DNA from 4 places in the Hydrogenophaga sp. PML113 genome. Region 4 is predicted to be linked to each of the others. Evidence: predicted binding sites of a transcription regulator. Region 4 holds the regulator's gene; each other region holds the start of a gene.
The links. The regulator LexA, encoded in region 4, represses DNA repair genes until DNA is damaged. The targets are predictions, from matches to a motif close to ACTGTATNNNNATACAGT.
Positions count from the first base shown of each region.

Region 1: the regulator LexA is predicted to act here: its motif matches at 1,260-1,277, upstream of BHU06_RS21780 (LexA family transcriptional regulator).
Region 2: the regulator LexA is predicted to act here: its motif matches at 2,225-2,242, upstream of BHU06_RS09810 (PA0069 family radical SAM protein).
Region 3: the regulator LexA is predicted to act here: its motif matches at 1,352-1,369, upstream of imuA (translesion DNA synthesis-associated protein ImuA).

Region 1 covers NZ_MIYM01000026.1:219-3,988, forward strand. The annotation lists gene BHU06_RS21775 (SOS response-associated peptidase) at 75-785, opposite strand; gene BHU06_RS21780 (LexA family transcriptional regulator) at 1,281-1,709, shown strand; gene BHU06_RS21785 (Y-family DNA polymerase) at 1,744-3,054, shown strand; gene BHU06_RS21790 (hypothetical protein) at 3,222-3,548, opposite strand.
Region 2 covers NZ_MIYM01000004.1:286,440-290,209, forward strand. The annotation lists gene BHU06_RS09800 (thiamine phosphate synthase) at 1-642, shown strand, start outside; partial or broken gene BHU06_RS22965 (DUF1653 domain-containing protein) at 639-878, shown strand; gene BHU06_RS22970 (oxidoreductase-like domain-containing protein) at 897-1,106, shown strand; gene BHU06_RS09810 (PA0069 family radical SAM protein) at 1,121-2,209, opposite strand; gene BHU06_RS09815 (3-oxoacyl-ACP synthase III family protein) at 2,462-3,496, shown strand; gene BHU06_RS09820 (acyl carrier protein) at 3,516-3,770, shown strand, end outside.
Region 3 covers NZ_MIYM01000016.1:2,865-6,634, reverse strand. The annotation lists gene BHU06_RS20300 (DNA polymerase Y family protein) at 1-607, opposite strand, end outside; gene imuA (translesion DNA synthesis-associated protein ImuA) at 549-1,340, opposite strand; gene BHU06_RS20290 (YciI family protein) at 1,509-1,940, opposite strand; gene BHU06_RS20285 (TetR/AcrR family transcriptional regulator) at 2,141-2,746, shown strand; gene BHU06_RS20280 (cobalamin B12-binding domain-containing protein) at 2,727-3,149, shown strand; gene BHU06_RS20275 (methylmalonyl-CoA mutase) at 3,146-3,770, shown strand, end outside.
Region 4 covers NZ_MIYM01000003.1:1,725-5,494, forward strand. The annotation lists gene BHU06_RS06040 (D-2-hydroxyacid dehydrogenase family protein) at 1-989, opposite strand, end outside; gene BHU06_RS06045 (hypothetical protein) at 1,038-1,337, opposite strand; gene lexA (transcriptional repressor LexA) at 1,471-2,154, opposite strand; gene BHU06_RS06055 (asparaginase) at 2,246-3,202, shown strand; gene BHU06_RS06060 (NRAMP family divalent metal transporter) at 3,350-3,770, opposite strand, start outside.

The sequences.
Region 1 (3,770 bases), on a different contig from region 4:
CCTAGGCGATGTGTTCGTGCTGAGCGTAATAGCTCTGGCGTCAGGCGCGTCGGGCTTCTACATCGCCAGATGACTCAGCCGAGAAGATCGGGAGAGGCGGGCGGCGGCACCTCATTCTTCTTTCGCTTGCCCCGCTCGGGCTCCGGGGTGGCCATCAGCAGGTGCGCCGGATACTGCTGCATAAAGTCCATCGAGCGCGATGCAGGCGCGTCGAGCCAGGCGTCATATTGATCCTCACGCAGGATCACCACCATGCGCTTCTCATCTTCCAGCCGGTGATACAGCCGGAACAGCTCATGGTCCTTAGCATTGACCGTGAGCATGGTGAAGCTGAAGACCTCTGATCCTGTCGCCTTTCGGTTGCTGGTCCACAGGCCAGCAATCCCCATCGGTTTGCCGTCCTTGCGCTGGATGCGTGTGGGTATGGGCGTGCCGCTGCGGTGGTCTGGCTCATAGATCCACTCGACGGGCACGATGCAGTGCTGAGCTTTGGCCCAGGGCTCCCGAAAGCTGGGCAGCTCGGCGACGGTCTCAGTGCGCGCGTTGTAGGTGCGGCGGCCGTATTTGATTTCGCCAGCCCAGAACGGGACCAAGCCGAAGAGGCCTGACATCACCTCCCGAGGCGGTACCGCTTCGTCGCCCACATCCTTGTTCGGGTGTCGGCGAATGAAGGGCGCTTCATAGAGCGGCCAAACATCGCTTTTCACCTGGGGCGGTGGGGCATCGACGCCGAAGTACAGGCGAAGTCGCTCAGTGGTGCTTACGGCCTGGTAGTTGGAACACATCACAAAGCTCTGGCTGGGGACTCTCGCGCATTGCTCACCGGCGGCGAACTTGATTGAGGCTCGTCAAACGTGGTGGGGAAGTTGTCCTGCGTTCGTTTCGGCTAGGCCGCAGGCCCTATCCACTTCCGTGTAACCGGCCCACTTTACTGCCGTTGTGCGACCACCAACCTGCGCGCTGTGCTAAAATAAATGTGAGCGCTCACTTTACATAAGATCGATCGTAACTACTGATTGCGATGATTTGATATGCATTTTGCATCGGCCTGATCCACCATGCAACATGGCCGCGGTGCGAGCCGAAAGGGCACCATAAAACTTCAATCGGTTGAAGACGATGGCTTCTGAGTAGCAGATGCTGTCCTGACGTTGGGCGACCACGCCCAACGTCGTACACCAGGCGCACACACATCGGGCTGGTCGCGGCGAGTGGTTGGCACATCACCAAAATCTCACCAGCCAAGGGTGCGGCTGTATACTGGATGTATGAACAGTACCATGGACGCCGCCGAGCCCGTGCCCCTGACGGCCACCGGGATGGTGCTGCCCATGCCCGAGTGCCCGGTACGCGCTGGCTTCCCCTCCCCTGCCGAGGACTTCGCCGTGACCCGACTGGACCTCACGCAGATCCTCGTCACCCACCCCCAAGCGACATTCCTGCTGCGTGTGGCAGGCTCATCGATGCGGGATGCCGGCATTGACGACGGTGACACGTTGGTCGTTGACCGCGCCATCAAGGCGCAGCATGGTCACGTGGTGGTAGCCGTGGTCGATGGCGAGTTCACTGTGAAGTACCTGCACCAGCGGGCGGGGCGGCTGCGTCTCAGGGCCGCGAATCCGACGTTTCCCGACATCGTGCCCAAGGACGGCCAGACCGTTGAGGTTTGGGGCGTCGTGAGTTCGTGCATCAAGCGCTTCGTCGTCTGAGCGCGAGCAATCACCCGATGCGAGCAATGCGGCCATGTATGCCCTGGTCGACGGAAATAACTTCTACGTCTCATGCGAGCGGGTGTTTCGGCCGAGCCTGATCGGCCGGCCCGTGGTCGTTCTCTCGAACAACGATGGATGCGCAGTCGCGCGTTCCAACGAGGCGAAGGACCTGGGTATCAAGATGGGTGCCCCCTGGTTCACCATCAAGCACCTGGAGCAAGAGGCGGGATTGGTGGGGCTGTCCGCCAACTTCACCCTCTATGGCGACATGAGCGACCGCATGATGAGCCTGGCCGCAGGCCTGGGCCCATCGCAAGAGATCTATTCCATCGATGAGAGCTTCATAGGGCTGCAGGGCCTACGCGGCGACCTGGTAGACCGCGCGCGCCGTGTTCGTGGGCGTGTTCTGCGGTGGACGGGCATTCCGACCTGCATCGGCATCGCCCAAACGAAGACGCTGGCCAAGCTGGCCAACCACATCGCGAAGACGGCTGAGCGAAAGCCGGGCAGCTACCCTGATGACTTGGCGCAGGTTTGCAACCTGGCGGCGCTGCCGGCGCAGGATCGGGATGACGTGCTGCAGGCGACCGAAGTTGGCGAGGTGTGGGGCGTGGGTCCACGGATCAGCAAGCAACTCAAGGAATTGGGCGTTTGCTCCGTTCTCGACCTGGCGCGCGCCGATCCGGGGACGATCCGCCGGCGGTGGGGCGTGACGTTGGAGCGCACCGTACGCGAGCTTCAAGGACAGGCCTGCATCGAGCTGGACGACGCGCCTGGTCCCAAGAAGCAGATCGCGTGCACTCGGTCCTTTGGCAGACCGATGCATGAGTTGCAGCCGCTGTTGGAGGCCGTGAGCGAGTTTGCCGGGAGAGCAGCCGAGAAACTGCGGGCGCAGCGCAGCCTGGCCACGGAAATGATGGTGTTCATGCACACCTCGCCCCATAGGCAAGGGCCCCAACTCTCGCGCAGCGTGGTCGTCCCCCTACGTCGGCCGACAGACGACACCCTGACTCTCGTTCAGGCGGCTGCTGATGGCATGCGCTACATGTACGCGCCTGGGTATCGGTTCATCAAGGCGGGGGTCATTCTGGTGGACCTGCAGCCAGCCGGCATGCATCAGCACGAGCTCGACCTGGATCTGCCGGACGAGGCCGCTGCAGAAGGCAAGCGCTCGCGCCTAATGCGCGCGATGGACACGATCAATGACCGCTTCGGAAAAGGAATGGTGCACGTGGCTGCGACCGGCAGGTCGAACCCTCAACGTGCATGGGAAATGAAGCAGGAGCGGCGCACGCCGCAGTACACAACCAGGCTTGAAGATGTCCCGGTGGCCAGGGCTTGAGATGCCGCTGCGAACAAGCCTCGGCCTCAGCGACGAGGACAGCAATCTGTCACGCGGACGTTCCTCAGTCGCAGATGCAGACGTTCGACTTTCTTGAACTCAGCGGCTGGCGCTGGCCGGGCGTTCGCGCGAAGACTAAGGCCGCGCTCGCGCCGCAGCGCCTTTGGCTACACGATCAGCTTGTAGAGGCCAAAGACAATAAGCGACAGGCCGAGGACGTCGAAGAAGATGCCGGCTGGCCGAGCCTTTCTCGGATGGCTAGTGATGACTCCGCCGGGGAATCGTGCCGTGGCCGGAATGAGGCCGGTTTGGATGGGATGGTTGATCCATTCGCCCATGCCAAAGAAGAAGACACCAAGGGCGATTGCGGCGGTAGGAAGAGTTGGGAACTCCTCCAACAAGCCTGCTCCGGAAAGCAAGAACAGGAACAGTCCCGCGGCCATTAGCACTTGATACCAGTGTTCAAGCGCGAGTTTCGAGATCGGGTTCTCCATGTGGCGGGCCTCCCTCTGGATGGGCGAACACTATACAGGTGGCCACACGATGGTGCCGAAGCGCATGGCTGCTCCCTCGGTTGTTCGACCTAACGTTCGAGGTAAGCGGCGGTCTGCCGCAAGACGGCTCCTTGACTGCGGGGTTGGGTAAGGAAAAGGATGCGGTGGCATAGCGCATAGAGACCGGAGGACAGCCGTTTGAATAGCTCCGATGGTGCTAGA
Region 2 (3,770 bases), on a different contig from region 4:
CGCGTGCGCGCCTGCGCCGAGGCCGGCGCCGGCCTGATCCAGCTGCGGATCAAGGCGCGGCGCGACGACCCCGCGCTGGTGCCCGAACTGCGCGCCGCGCTGGACGCCGCGCGCGGCGCCGGCCGCGCCGCCCTGGTGGTGAACGACCACTGGCGCCTGGCGCTGTCGCTGAACGCGCCGGCCCTGCACCTGGGGCAGGAAGACTGGCTGGCGCTGCGGCACACCGAGCGCACCACCATCGCCACCGCACAGGCGCGCGGCCTGCAGCTGGGCATGAGCTCGCACAGCCTGTGGGAGCTGTGCCGCGCGCGCGGCGCCGGGGCCGACCTGATCGCCTGCGGCCCGGTCTGGCCCACGCTCACCAAGGACATGCCCTGGCACGCGCAGGGCCTGGACAACCTGGCCTGGTGGGTGCGCATGGCCGGACGGCCGGTGATCGCCATCGGCGGCATCCTGGACCCCGACCAGCTCGAACAATGCGCCACCACCGGCGCGGCCACGGTGTGCGTGGTGCGCGGCCTGGGCGAGGACCCGCGCGCCACGCTGCCGCGCTGGCAGCGCGCTTGGGAAGCGGGACACGCCGCGCCGCGCCGCCCCGCCCCGGCGTGGCCACATCCCACGCTGTCGCCCGAGTGCGCGTGAACGACGACGACCTGCCCCCGCTGACCCCCACACCGCCCGGCCTGTACCGCCACTACAAAGGCGGCTGGTACGAGGTGATCGACACCGTGCGCTGCAGCGAGACGCTGCAGCCGCTGGTGCTGTACCGCGCGCTCTACGGCGCGGGCCTGAAAGGCGGGGGCCTGTGGGTGCGGCCTTCGGCCATGTTCAATGAGACCGCTGTCTTCGAGGGCCGGGAGCAGAAGCGCTTCCGCCGCGTCCGCGCGGCCGAGCTCATGCCCGCCGACCGGGCCAGCGCGCAGGCGCTGATCGCGCACCTGCGCGGCCGCGCGCAGCGCCAGGGCGTCGACCTGGACAGCGCCCTGCGCGCCCCGCCACCCGAGCCCGGCACCTGCTGCGGCCGCGGCTGCCACGGCTGCGTGTGGGAGGGCTACTACCACGCCGTGCGCTACTGGGCCGACGACGCGCTGGAGCGGCTGGGCTGAGGCCGCCGGCCGCGTCAGAACAATTCCCGCTGCGCCGACAGCGCCGCCGGCTGGAAGCGCGACAGGTCCATGGCCTCGCGCTCGGTGGCGTAGCCCAGCCGCGCGCAGGCCTTGTGGAAGCGCTGGCGCAGCAGCTCGGCCCAGGGGCCGCTGCCCTTCATGCGGGTGGCGAAATCGCTGTCGTAGTCACGACCGCCGCGCATGTCCTGGATGCGCGCCATCACCCTCCCCGCGCGCTGCGGGCAGTGCTGCAGCAGCCACTGGCGGAAGATGGGCGCCAGCTCCCAGGGCAGGCGGATCACCTGGTAGAAGGCGCGCCGCGCGCCGGCCTCGCGCGCGGCCTCCAGCACCTGCTCCATGTCTTCGTTCAGGAAGGGAATCTGCGGCGACACGCTCACGCCCACGGGGATGCCGGCCTCGGCCAGGGTGCGGATGGTGCGCAGTCGCCGGTGCGGCGCGGCGGCGCGCGGCTCCAGGGCGCGCGCCAGCTTGGGGTCCAGCGTGGTGATGGTGACGTAGACCGCCGCCAGGCCCTGCTCGGCCAGCGGCGCGAGCAGGTCGATGTCGCGCTCCACCCCGCTGCCCTTGGTGACGATGCCCACCGGGTGGCGCGCGCGGGCCAGCACGTCCAGCGTGGCGCGCGTCAAGCGCAGCTCGCGTTCGATGGGCTGGTAGGCGTCGGTCACGGTGCCCAGGGCCACCATGCTGGGCTCGTAGGACGGGCGCTGCAGCTCGCGCGCCAGCACCTCGGCGAAACCACGCTTGGCGATGAGGCGGGTCTCGAAATCCAGCCCCGGCGAGAGGTTGAGGTAGCTGTGGCTGGGCCGCGCGTAGCAGTACACGCAGCCGTGCTCGCAGCCCCGGTAGGGGTTGAGGCCGTGCACGAAGCCGATGTCGGGCGAGGCGTTGGTGGTGATCGCGCTGCAGGCGTCCTCCCAGCTCACGCTGGTGGCGGGCGCGGCGTGTTCTTCGGCCTGCGCGGCGTCGAGCGTGCTCCAGCCGTCGTCGAAAGCGGCGCGCGCGGCGGACTCGAAACGGTGGGGCTGTCGGAAGGACACGCCTCGCCCTTTGAGGGCCGCCACGGGGATGTGGACCTCGGTCATGAGGGCCTCCAAAATACTGTACAAAACCACAGTATATGAAGCACCCAGCCGGCGCGCACGGCCGCCCGTCGTCGCCGCCAGGGCCACGAACTGGCCCGGTTCCCCGCGCGCCCCCCACTTGTGTGACTTATGCCCGTCGCCCAATGTGGGGGCACGCATCGGCCCCTCCTTATACTGACCAGGGTAAGCCAAAAGACGTCCAGCCCTCGCGCTGAGATCGCCCGTTCTTCCAGATTTCAAGAGGGACCCCGGTTGAGCCAATCGAACATCGGCGGCTTTCGCCTGGCCGGCGTGAGCACCTGCCTGCCGCCGACGGTGGTGGACAACCTCGACCCGGCCCTGGGCTTCGCCCCCGAGGACGTGCGCAAGGTGGTGGCCATGGCCGGCGTGCGCGAGCGCCGCGTGGTCACGCCCGGCCTCACCTCGGCCGATCTGTGTTTTCGCGCCGCCACGCGGCTGATGGAGCGCCTGGGCTGGGCGCCCGACACCGTGAGCGCGCTGATCTTCGTCACCCAGACGCCCGACCACTTCCTGCCCTCCACCAGTTGCCTGTTGCAGCAGCGACTGGGCCTGCCCGACAGCTGCGCCGCCTTCGACGTCGGTCTGGGCTGCTCGGGCTACCCCTATGGCCTGTACCTGGCGGCCGCCATGCTGCGCGGCGGCGGCCACCGGCGCGTGCTCATGCTGCACGGCGAAACGCCCAGCCGCTTCGTCAGCCCCGAGGACCAGGCCACCGTGCTGCTGTTCAGCGACGCCGGCTCGGCCACCGCGCTGGAACTCGACGACGACCCGGCCGCTGGCGGCCAGTTCGTGCTGCACACCGACGGCAGCGGCGCCGAAGGCCTGATCCTGCGCGGCGGCGCCTTCCGCGACCGCGAGCCGGCCGACCCGCGCCACCGCTTCCTGGAAATGGACGGCGCGGCCATCTTCAACTTCACCATCAAGCGCGTGCCCGCGCTGATCGCCGACACCCTGGCCTTCGCCGGCAAGGCGGTGGCCGACGTCGACGCCTTCGTCTTCCACCAGTCCAACCGCTTCATCATGAAACACCTGATGAAGAAGAGCGGCCTGCCGGACGAGCGCGTGCCGATGTCGATCGAGGACAGCGGCAACTGCGGCGGCCCGTCGGTGGCGGTGGCGCTCACGCGCCGGATCGCGCCGCCGCCGCCCGGGCAGCACCGGCTGTGGATGCTGCTGGGCTACGGCGTGGGCCTGTCCTGGGGCGCCGCCCTGGTGCGGGCCGATCACCGCACCCTGCTGCTGCACGACGACGGCGAAGGCCTGTGATCCACCCCAACCGCTCCGCATGACGCCCAGCACCCGCCCCACCATCACCCAGACCGAGGCCCTGGCCATGCTGGCCGAGTGCTTCAACGTGCCGCCCGAGAGCCTGCACCCGGACGTGGAACGCGAGTCCATCGAAGACTGGGACTCCATGGGCGCGCTGATGCTGATCGCCGAACTCGACGAGCGCTTCGGCATCGAGCTCACGGCCGAGGTTTCGCGCGAGATGACGCGCATCGGCCACGTGCTGGACTTCCTGCGCGAGCAGGGAGCGCTG
Region 3 (3,770 bases), on a different contig from region 4:
GGCGGTGCGCGCCGTGCATGAGCGAGGGCGCGTCTTCCACGCGCGACATCATTTCCAGCCGCGCGCGAAAGGTCTCGGGGGGCGCGAGCCAGCCGTGCGTCTCGGGGCGTTGGCCATGGGCTTGGTCCAGCGCCTCCAGCAGCGCGGCGTCGAAGCGTCGGCCGAGGCCCGCGCGCGGCAGGCGGCGCAGGTCGCCCAGCGTGCGGCAGCCCAGGCGCGCGAGCGTGCCGCGGTGCGGGGCCACGGCCCCAAGCGTGTCCATCGGCAAGCGGTCCAGCGCGCGCGCCAGCGGTACACCAGGGTCGACGCCCTCGACACCCGCGCGCGCGAAGGCCAGCGCGGCCAGGCCGGTCGGGGCCCAGCCGATGCGGTGGATGCCGAACTCGGCCGCGGCCGCCTCGCGCACGCGCTCGCGCAGCGCCGCCTGGCCGCCGAACAGGCGTTGGCTGGCCTCCAGTTCCATGAGCGTGGCGCCCTCGACCAGGGCCACCCGCGGCGTGAACTGCAAGGCCCAGGTGCCCAGTTCGGCGAGGCGCCACCCTGGCGCTTCAGGCGCGCTGCCGCTGCCGCCGCTCGCTTCGGGAAGGATCAGTGCGGCCCACCACATCGGCGGCCTCCTCGTTTTCAGGGGTCCGTCGGCCCAGCGCGCGCAGACGCGGGGTGAGCAGGGCGTCCAGCGCGCCCGGCACCGAGGGCAGGCGCAATTCGCTGTCGTGCGGCGGGCCGCGGCGCTTGAGCAGGCGCACGCGCAGGGCCCAGTCGGGGCTGTGCTGCACCAGCAGGCGCAGCGGCGCGGGCGAGGCCTGGTGCCGCGCGGCCTGCGGGCGAAACAGCAGCACCAGGCCGTCGTTGCCTTGCGCGCTCACCTGCAGGCGGCGCAGGGCCTCGGGGCTGGCCTGCGGCAGCCAGGCCAGCAGCGCGCCGCAGGCGTTGGCGCGGATGAGTTGCTCGCTCGCCCACAGGCGCTCGGCCTCGCTGTCGGCTTGCACCCAGATCAGCTGGCGCGCCGGCAGTCCCAGCTGCTGCAGCCCTGGCCCATGCGGCACCCAGGGCGGTCCCACCAGGGCCAGGCTGCGCCCTGCGCTGGCCAGGCGCGGCAGGCAGGGCGCGAGCAGGCGCCACTCATGGGCGCCGGCGCGGGCCTGCAAGACCTCGGTGAGCGCGCGGCAGGGCCAGCCGCCGCCGGGCAGCTCGCGGTCCAGCGCGTCCCAGCCCGAGGGGTGCACGCGCGCCAGCGGCGCGCCGATTTCATGGCCGCGCCAGAGGGCGTCGGCCACGCGGCGCGGCCAGGGCGCCGCGGACGGGGGGAGGGCCGAAGGCTCGGCCGAGGGGGAGAGCATGGCATCTAGATACTGTATTTATGTACAGTATCACATGTGATGCTTGCCTGAAGGATTCAGGCGATGAACCGATGGCTGGCGCCCGGGCGCCTGCCCGCACGCACCTCACCAGGCGCTGCGTGGGGCCAAGGGCTTGCGTCCCCTCGGCCAGGAGACGGACCCGCTGTCTCAGCGCTTGTGCTGCGCGATCAGCTGTTCGCGCAGCCGCTCCTCCTGCTCACGCAGCTCGGGCGTGAAGGCCTCGCCGAAGTCCTCGGCCTCGAAGACGCGGCGGATCTCGATCTCCGATTCGCCGCGCATGGGGTTGGGGCAGCGCTTGACCCAGTCGATGGCTTCTTGCAGCGAGGCGCATTGCCAGATCCAGAAGCCGGCGACGAGCTCCTTGGTCTCGGCGAAGGGGCCGTCGATCACGCTGCGCTGCTGGCCCGAGAAGCGCACGCGCGCGCCCTGCGAACTCGGGTGCAAGCCTTCGCCCGAGACCATCACGCCGGCCTTCACCAGTTCTTCGTTGAAGCGGCCCATCTCGGCCAGTTCCTGTTCGGTGGGCATCACGCCCGCTTCGCTGTCGGCCGTGGCCTTGACCATCACGATGAATCGCATGGGGTTCTCCTGTGTGTTGAGTGATCGCAATAGGGCATTGCATCACCACGACGGCCCAGCCCGCGCGGCATCGACATCCCGGCCGGTGGCGCGGCCCACAAGCCGATGAACGGCAGATCCAAGAAAACCCTGGGTGGGGGCCGGTTGACATCGGCCGAATCTGGAATCACACTTAAACCTAACGAACGATTGCTTATTATATGCCGGCCGCCACCAAGACCTCTCGGGGTCCACGCTCCGACAACCGCCTGCCCGATCTGCTCGACGCAGCCGCGCGGTTGTTCGCGCTGCACGGCTACGCGGGTACGTCCATGCGCGACATCGCGGTGGAGGCCAAGATGCTCGCGGGCTCGGTCTACTACCACTTCCCTTCGAAGGACGAGCTGCTGCTGGCCGTGTACGCCACCGGCGTGCAGGCGCTTGAAACCGCCTCCGCCACCGCCGTGGCGCGCGAGGCCGATCCCTGGCAGCGGCTCGAGGCCCTGTGCCGCGCCCACCTGGAGACCGTGCTGCGCGACAGCGACTACGCGCAGGTGCTGATCCGCGTGCTGCCCGACGACATTCCCCGCATCGCCGATCGCCTGCGCGATCTGCGCGGCAACCACGAGCGCTACTTCCGCGAAGCCATCGCCGGCCTGCCCCTGGCGCCCGGCATCGACCGCCGCTCGATGCGACTGATGCTCATGGGTGCCCTGAACTGGGCGCCTTTCTGGTTCGACCCCCAAGGACGCGATACCCCACGCGCCCTGGCGCGGAAATTCGTGGGGCTGGTCAAGGAGAAGCAGGATGTTGAAACGTCCGCCTAGGGTGATCGTCACCAAGATAGGGTTTGATGGCCACGACCGTGGCAGCCGCGTGATCGCGGCCTGCCTGCGCGACGCGGGCATGGAAGTGATCTACACGCCGCCGTGGCAGGAGATTCCCACCGTGGTGAAGCTTGCGCTGGAAGAGGACGCCGACGTGATCGGCATCTCCTCGCTGGCCACCGACCACCTCATCGTGCCCCGGCTCATGGCCGCGCTGCGCGAGGCCGGCCTGGGCGACGTGCAGGTGATCGTCGGCGGCATCGTGCCGCACAAGGACGAAGGTGTGTTGCTCGAGAGCGGCGTGGCTCGGGTGTTCCACCCGGGCACCTCGCTCGACGAGGTGGTCGAGCACGTGAAGGCGCTCACGACCAAGCGCCGCGAACTGCAAGGAGCGCAAGCATGAACGCCGTCGACAAGCACCTGCACGCCGCGTCCGTGCCCGAAGGTGAGCAGCGCTGGGCCGATGAGTTCGCCAAGGCGGTGCCGGGCGATGCCACCGTGCACAACCGATCGGGCATTCCGGTCAAGCCGCTGTACACGCCCAGCGACCGGCGCACCGAGTCCTACGCGGAAAGCCTGGGCTATCCCGGCCAGTACCCGTTCACGCGCGGCATCTACTCCACCATGTACCGGGGGCGCAGCTGGTCGCAGCGCCAGCTCATCGGCCTGGGCGTGCCCGAGGATTACAACGTCCGCGTCAAGGAGATCCTGGGCCTGGGCGCCTCGGCGCTGTCGCTGATTCCCTGCAACTCGGTCTTCCGCGGCTACGACGCCGACGAGGTGCCGGCCGAGCTGCTCGGCACCTGTGGCACCGTGGTCAACAACGCCGACGACATGCAGGTCGCGCTCGATGGTGTGCCCATCGACAGCATCTCCACCGCGATGAACGATCCATCGCCGTTCACCCTGCTGGCCTTCGAGCTGGCGGTGGCGCGCCGCCGCGGCATTCCGTGGACGCGCATCACCGGCACCTCGAACCAGAGCGACTGCATCTCGCACTTCGTGGCCAACCACATGTTCTTCC
Region 4 (3,770 bases):
GCCCCGGGGTTGACGATGTTCGTCGGCGTGCCCCGGATGAAATTCACCACGTTGTCGAAAGCGGCGCTGAAGTACATCTCGTAGCTGTCCTGCTCCACGTAGCCGATGTGCGGGGTGCAGATGCAGTTCTCCAGCCGCAGCAGCGCGTGGCCCTGCAGGATGGGCTCCGACTCGAACACGTCCACGGCCGCCATGCCGGGGCGGCCCCGGTTGAGCGCGGTGATCAAGGCGTCGGGTTCGATGAGTTCCGCGCGCGAGGTGTTCACCAGCAGCGAGGTGGGTTTCATGCGCAGCAGGTCGTCGAGCTTGACGCAGCCCAGGCTGCGTTCGCCCAGCCGCAGGTGCAGGCTGAGCACGTCGCAGCATTCGAAGAAGCCTTCCTTGGACGTGGCCACGTCGTAGCCGTCGCTCACGGCGCGGGCACGGGCCTCCTCGGAGCCCCACACCACCACGCGCATGCCGAAGGCGCGGCCGTAGCCGGCCACCAGTTGGCCGATGCGGCCGTAGCTCCACACGCCCAGGGTTTTGTCGCGCAACACCATGCCCACGCCGAAGTTGGGCGGCATGGCGGAGGACTTGAGCCCCGACTGCTGCCAGGCGCCGTGCTTGAGGTTGGCGACGTACTGCGGGATGCGGCGCATGGCCGCGAGCACCAGCGCCCAGGTGAGTTCGGCCGTGGAGACGGGCGAGCCGACGCCCTCGGCCACCGCGATGCCGCGCTCGGTGCAGGCGCCGACGTCGACGTGGCTGCCCACACGCCCCGTCTGGGCGATGAGCTTGAGGCGGGGCAGCTTGTCGACGAGCTGACGGGTGATGGGCGTGCGTTCGCGGATCAGCACGAGCACGTCGGCGTCGCGCAGGCGGATGGACAGCTGGCCGACACCCTTGACGGTGTTGGTGAAGACCTTGGCGGGGTAGGGCTCGAGCTTCTCGGCGCAATGCAGCTTGCGCACGGCGTCCTGGTAGTCGTCGAGGATCACGATGTTCATGCCGCCTATTGTGCCCGGCCCCCTCGTGGCGGCCGGGCAGCGGCGCGCTCAGGCCACCCGGCGTTGCAGCGTGGCGGGCGCGGCGCCGTCGAGCGCCGCGAGGCGGTCCAGCTCGCGGCAGACCTCGTCGATGCGGCCCGCGAGCGCGACGCGGCCGTCGTGGGCGTGCGAGGTATTGGCCGCCGAGCGGCCCAGCCAGCCCGCGCGCGCGAAGCGGCGCACGGCGGGGGTGGTGGGCGGCGTGGCCTTGGGGGTATCGCGCGCGTGCGGCTCGGGCAACCAGCAGTCGATCAGTTGCAGGGGCTTGCGCCAGCTGTTCGATGCAAAGGAGTGGAAGAACAGTCCCATGTGAAACACCTCGTCAAGGGGTTGAACACAGGCAGGATTGATCTGGAATGCCGTCGCTGCGGGGTTGCGTGAGCGGCCGGTGGCCGATTCAGGCAACGCCCGCCACCCGCAGTGGCGGCGCCGACCCCTGGGGTCAGTTCTGGAAGTTGTTGCGGATCAGGCCCACGGCCAGGCCCTCGATTTCGAAGGGCTCACCGGGCTCGACCACGATGGTGGGGTAGTCGGGGTTTTCGGCGTGCAGTTCGATGTGGTCGCGCAGGCGCATGTAGCGCTTGACGGTGACGTCGTCGCCCAGGCGGGCCACCACGATCTGGCCGTTGCGCGCCTCGCGCGTGGAGGCCACGGCGAGCAGGTCGCCGTCCAGGATGCCGGCGTCGCGCATGGACATGCCGCGCACGCGCAGCAGGTAGTCGGGGGTGCGCTGGAACAGGCTGGGCTCGACGCTGTAGGTCTGGTCGACGTGCTCCTGCGCGAGGATGGGCGAGCCCGCCGCGACGCGGCCGATGAGGGGCAGCACCAGCTGCGCCAGACCGGGCAGCGGCAGGGAGAGCTGGCTGTCGCGGGCCGCATGGATACTCTGCAGGTCGGCCCGGCGCAAGCGGATGCCGCGTGAGGTGCCGCTGACCAGTTCGATGACGCCCTTGCGCGCCAGGGCCTGCAGATGCTCTTCGGCCGCGTTGGCCGACTTGAAGCCCAGTTCGGCCGCGATTTCGGCGCGCGTGGGCGGTGCCCCGGTGCGCGCGATGGCGGTCTGGATCAGCGCCAGGATCTGCTGTTGGCGGGCGGTGAGCTTGGGAGCGGCTTGGGTGTCGAGCATGGAACCTCGCATCAAGGGCTGGTGGGCCGGAGTTGGATACTGTTTGGGTATCCAGTATCTGTATTTTTAACCAGTTATTGGGAGAAGGCAAGTGGGTGAAGGCACAAAGGCCACGCGGATCGTCGTGCTGGGCATGGGCGGGACCATCGCCGGCCGGGCCGAGCGTGCGGGCGACAACGTGGGCTACGACGCGGGGGCGGTGCCGGTCGAGGACCTCGCGGCCGGCCTGCCCGCGCTGCGCGGGCGGGACCTGGCCTTCGAGCAGGTGGCGCAGATCAACAGCAAGGACATGCGCCTGGCCGATCTGCAGCGGCTGGTGGAGCGCGCGGGCCGGCACCTGGCCGACCCCGCCGTGCAAGGGCTGGTGGTCACGCACGGCACCGACACCATCGAGGAGACCGCCTACCTGCTGCAGACGCTGCTGGCGCCGGCCAAGCCCCTGGTGCTGACCTGCGCCATGCGCCCGGCCACGGCGGTGTCGCCCGACGGCCCGCAGAACCTCAGCGATGCCGTGGCCGTGGCCACCGAACCGGGCGCACGCGGCGTGCTGGTGGTGTGCGCGGGGCGCGTGCACGGCCCCCTTGAAGTGGCCAAGCAGCACCCATACCGCACCGACCCTTTCGATTCCGGCGACGCCGGCGTGATTGCGCTGGTGGAGGAGGGGCGTGTGCGGCGCTTTCGCGATTGGCCCGCGGCGGCGCGCCACGCGGCGCGGCTGCAGGCCTTCCTGCGCGCGCCGGCCATGCCGCGCGTGGCCTGGCTGAGCAGCCACGCCGACGCGGCGGCCTGGCCGGTGCGCGCGCTGCTGGCCGCGCCGCCCGAGGCGCGGGTACAGGGCATCGTGGTGTCGGGCACGGGCAATGCGTCGCTGCACGCCGAACTCGAGGCCGCGCTGCGCGAGGCCGAGGCGGCCGGCGTGCGCGTGGCCATCGCCAACCGCAACGGCGCGCCACCAGTGCCGTACCCCCAGCAGCCCTTCGCCGACATCGACGGCCTGTCGCCGCCCAAGGCGCGCTGGGCGCTGGCGCTCGAGCTGCTGGACGCCTGAGGCTGGACGCCTTCGCCGCGCTGGGCGCCCATCCCTGGACCTACCCCATGCTGGAGTGGGCGCATATCGCGGGGTGTCGCCGGGCTGCTGGGCAAGCGGTTGCAGGAGGTGCGTGTGGGGGGCAGGGCGCGGCGCGGCCGGCGCGGCTCACAGCGTGGCCAGCATGGCGCCCACGGTCAGCGCCATGGCGACCGTGGCGATCCAGCCGAGCACGCGCAGGCGCGGGCCGATGACGTGCGGGCCCATCGTCGAGGGTCGTGCGGCCAATAGCATCATCACGACCATGATGGGCACGGCGATCACGCCGTTGATCACCGCCGACCAGAACAGCTCCCGCACGGGGTCCATCGGCGTGAAGCACAGCAGCACGCCGCCCACCGTGGCGGTGGCGATCACGCCGTAGAAGCCGCGGCCTTCTCCCTTGTCCAGGCGCGCGCTCAGGCTGCCCGACCAGCCCGCCGCCTCGGCCACGGCGTAGCCGGCGGAGCCCGCGAGCACCGGCACCGCCAGCAGGCCGGTGCCGATGATCCCCAGGCTGAACAGCATGAAGGTGAATGGCCCGGCCACG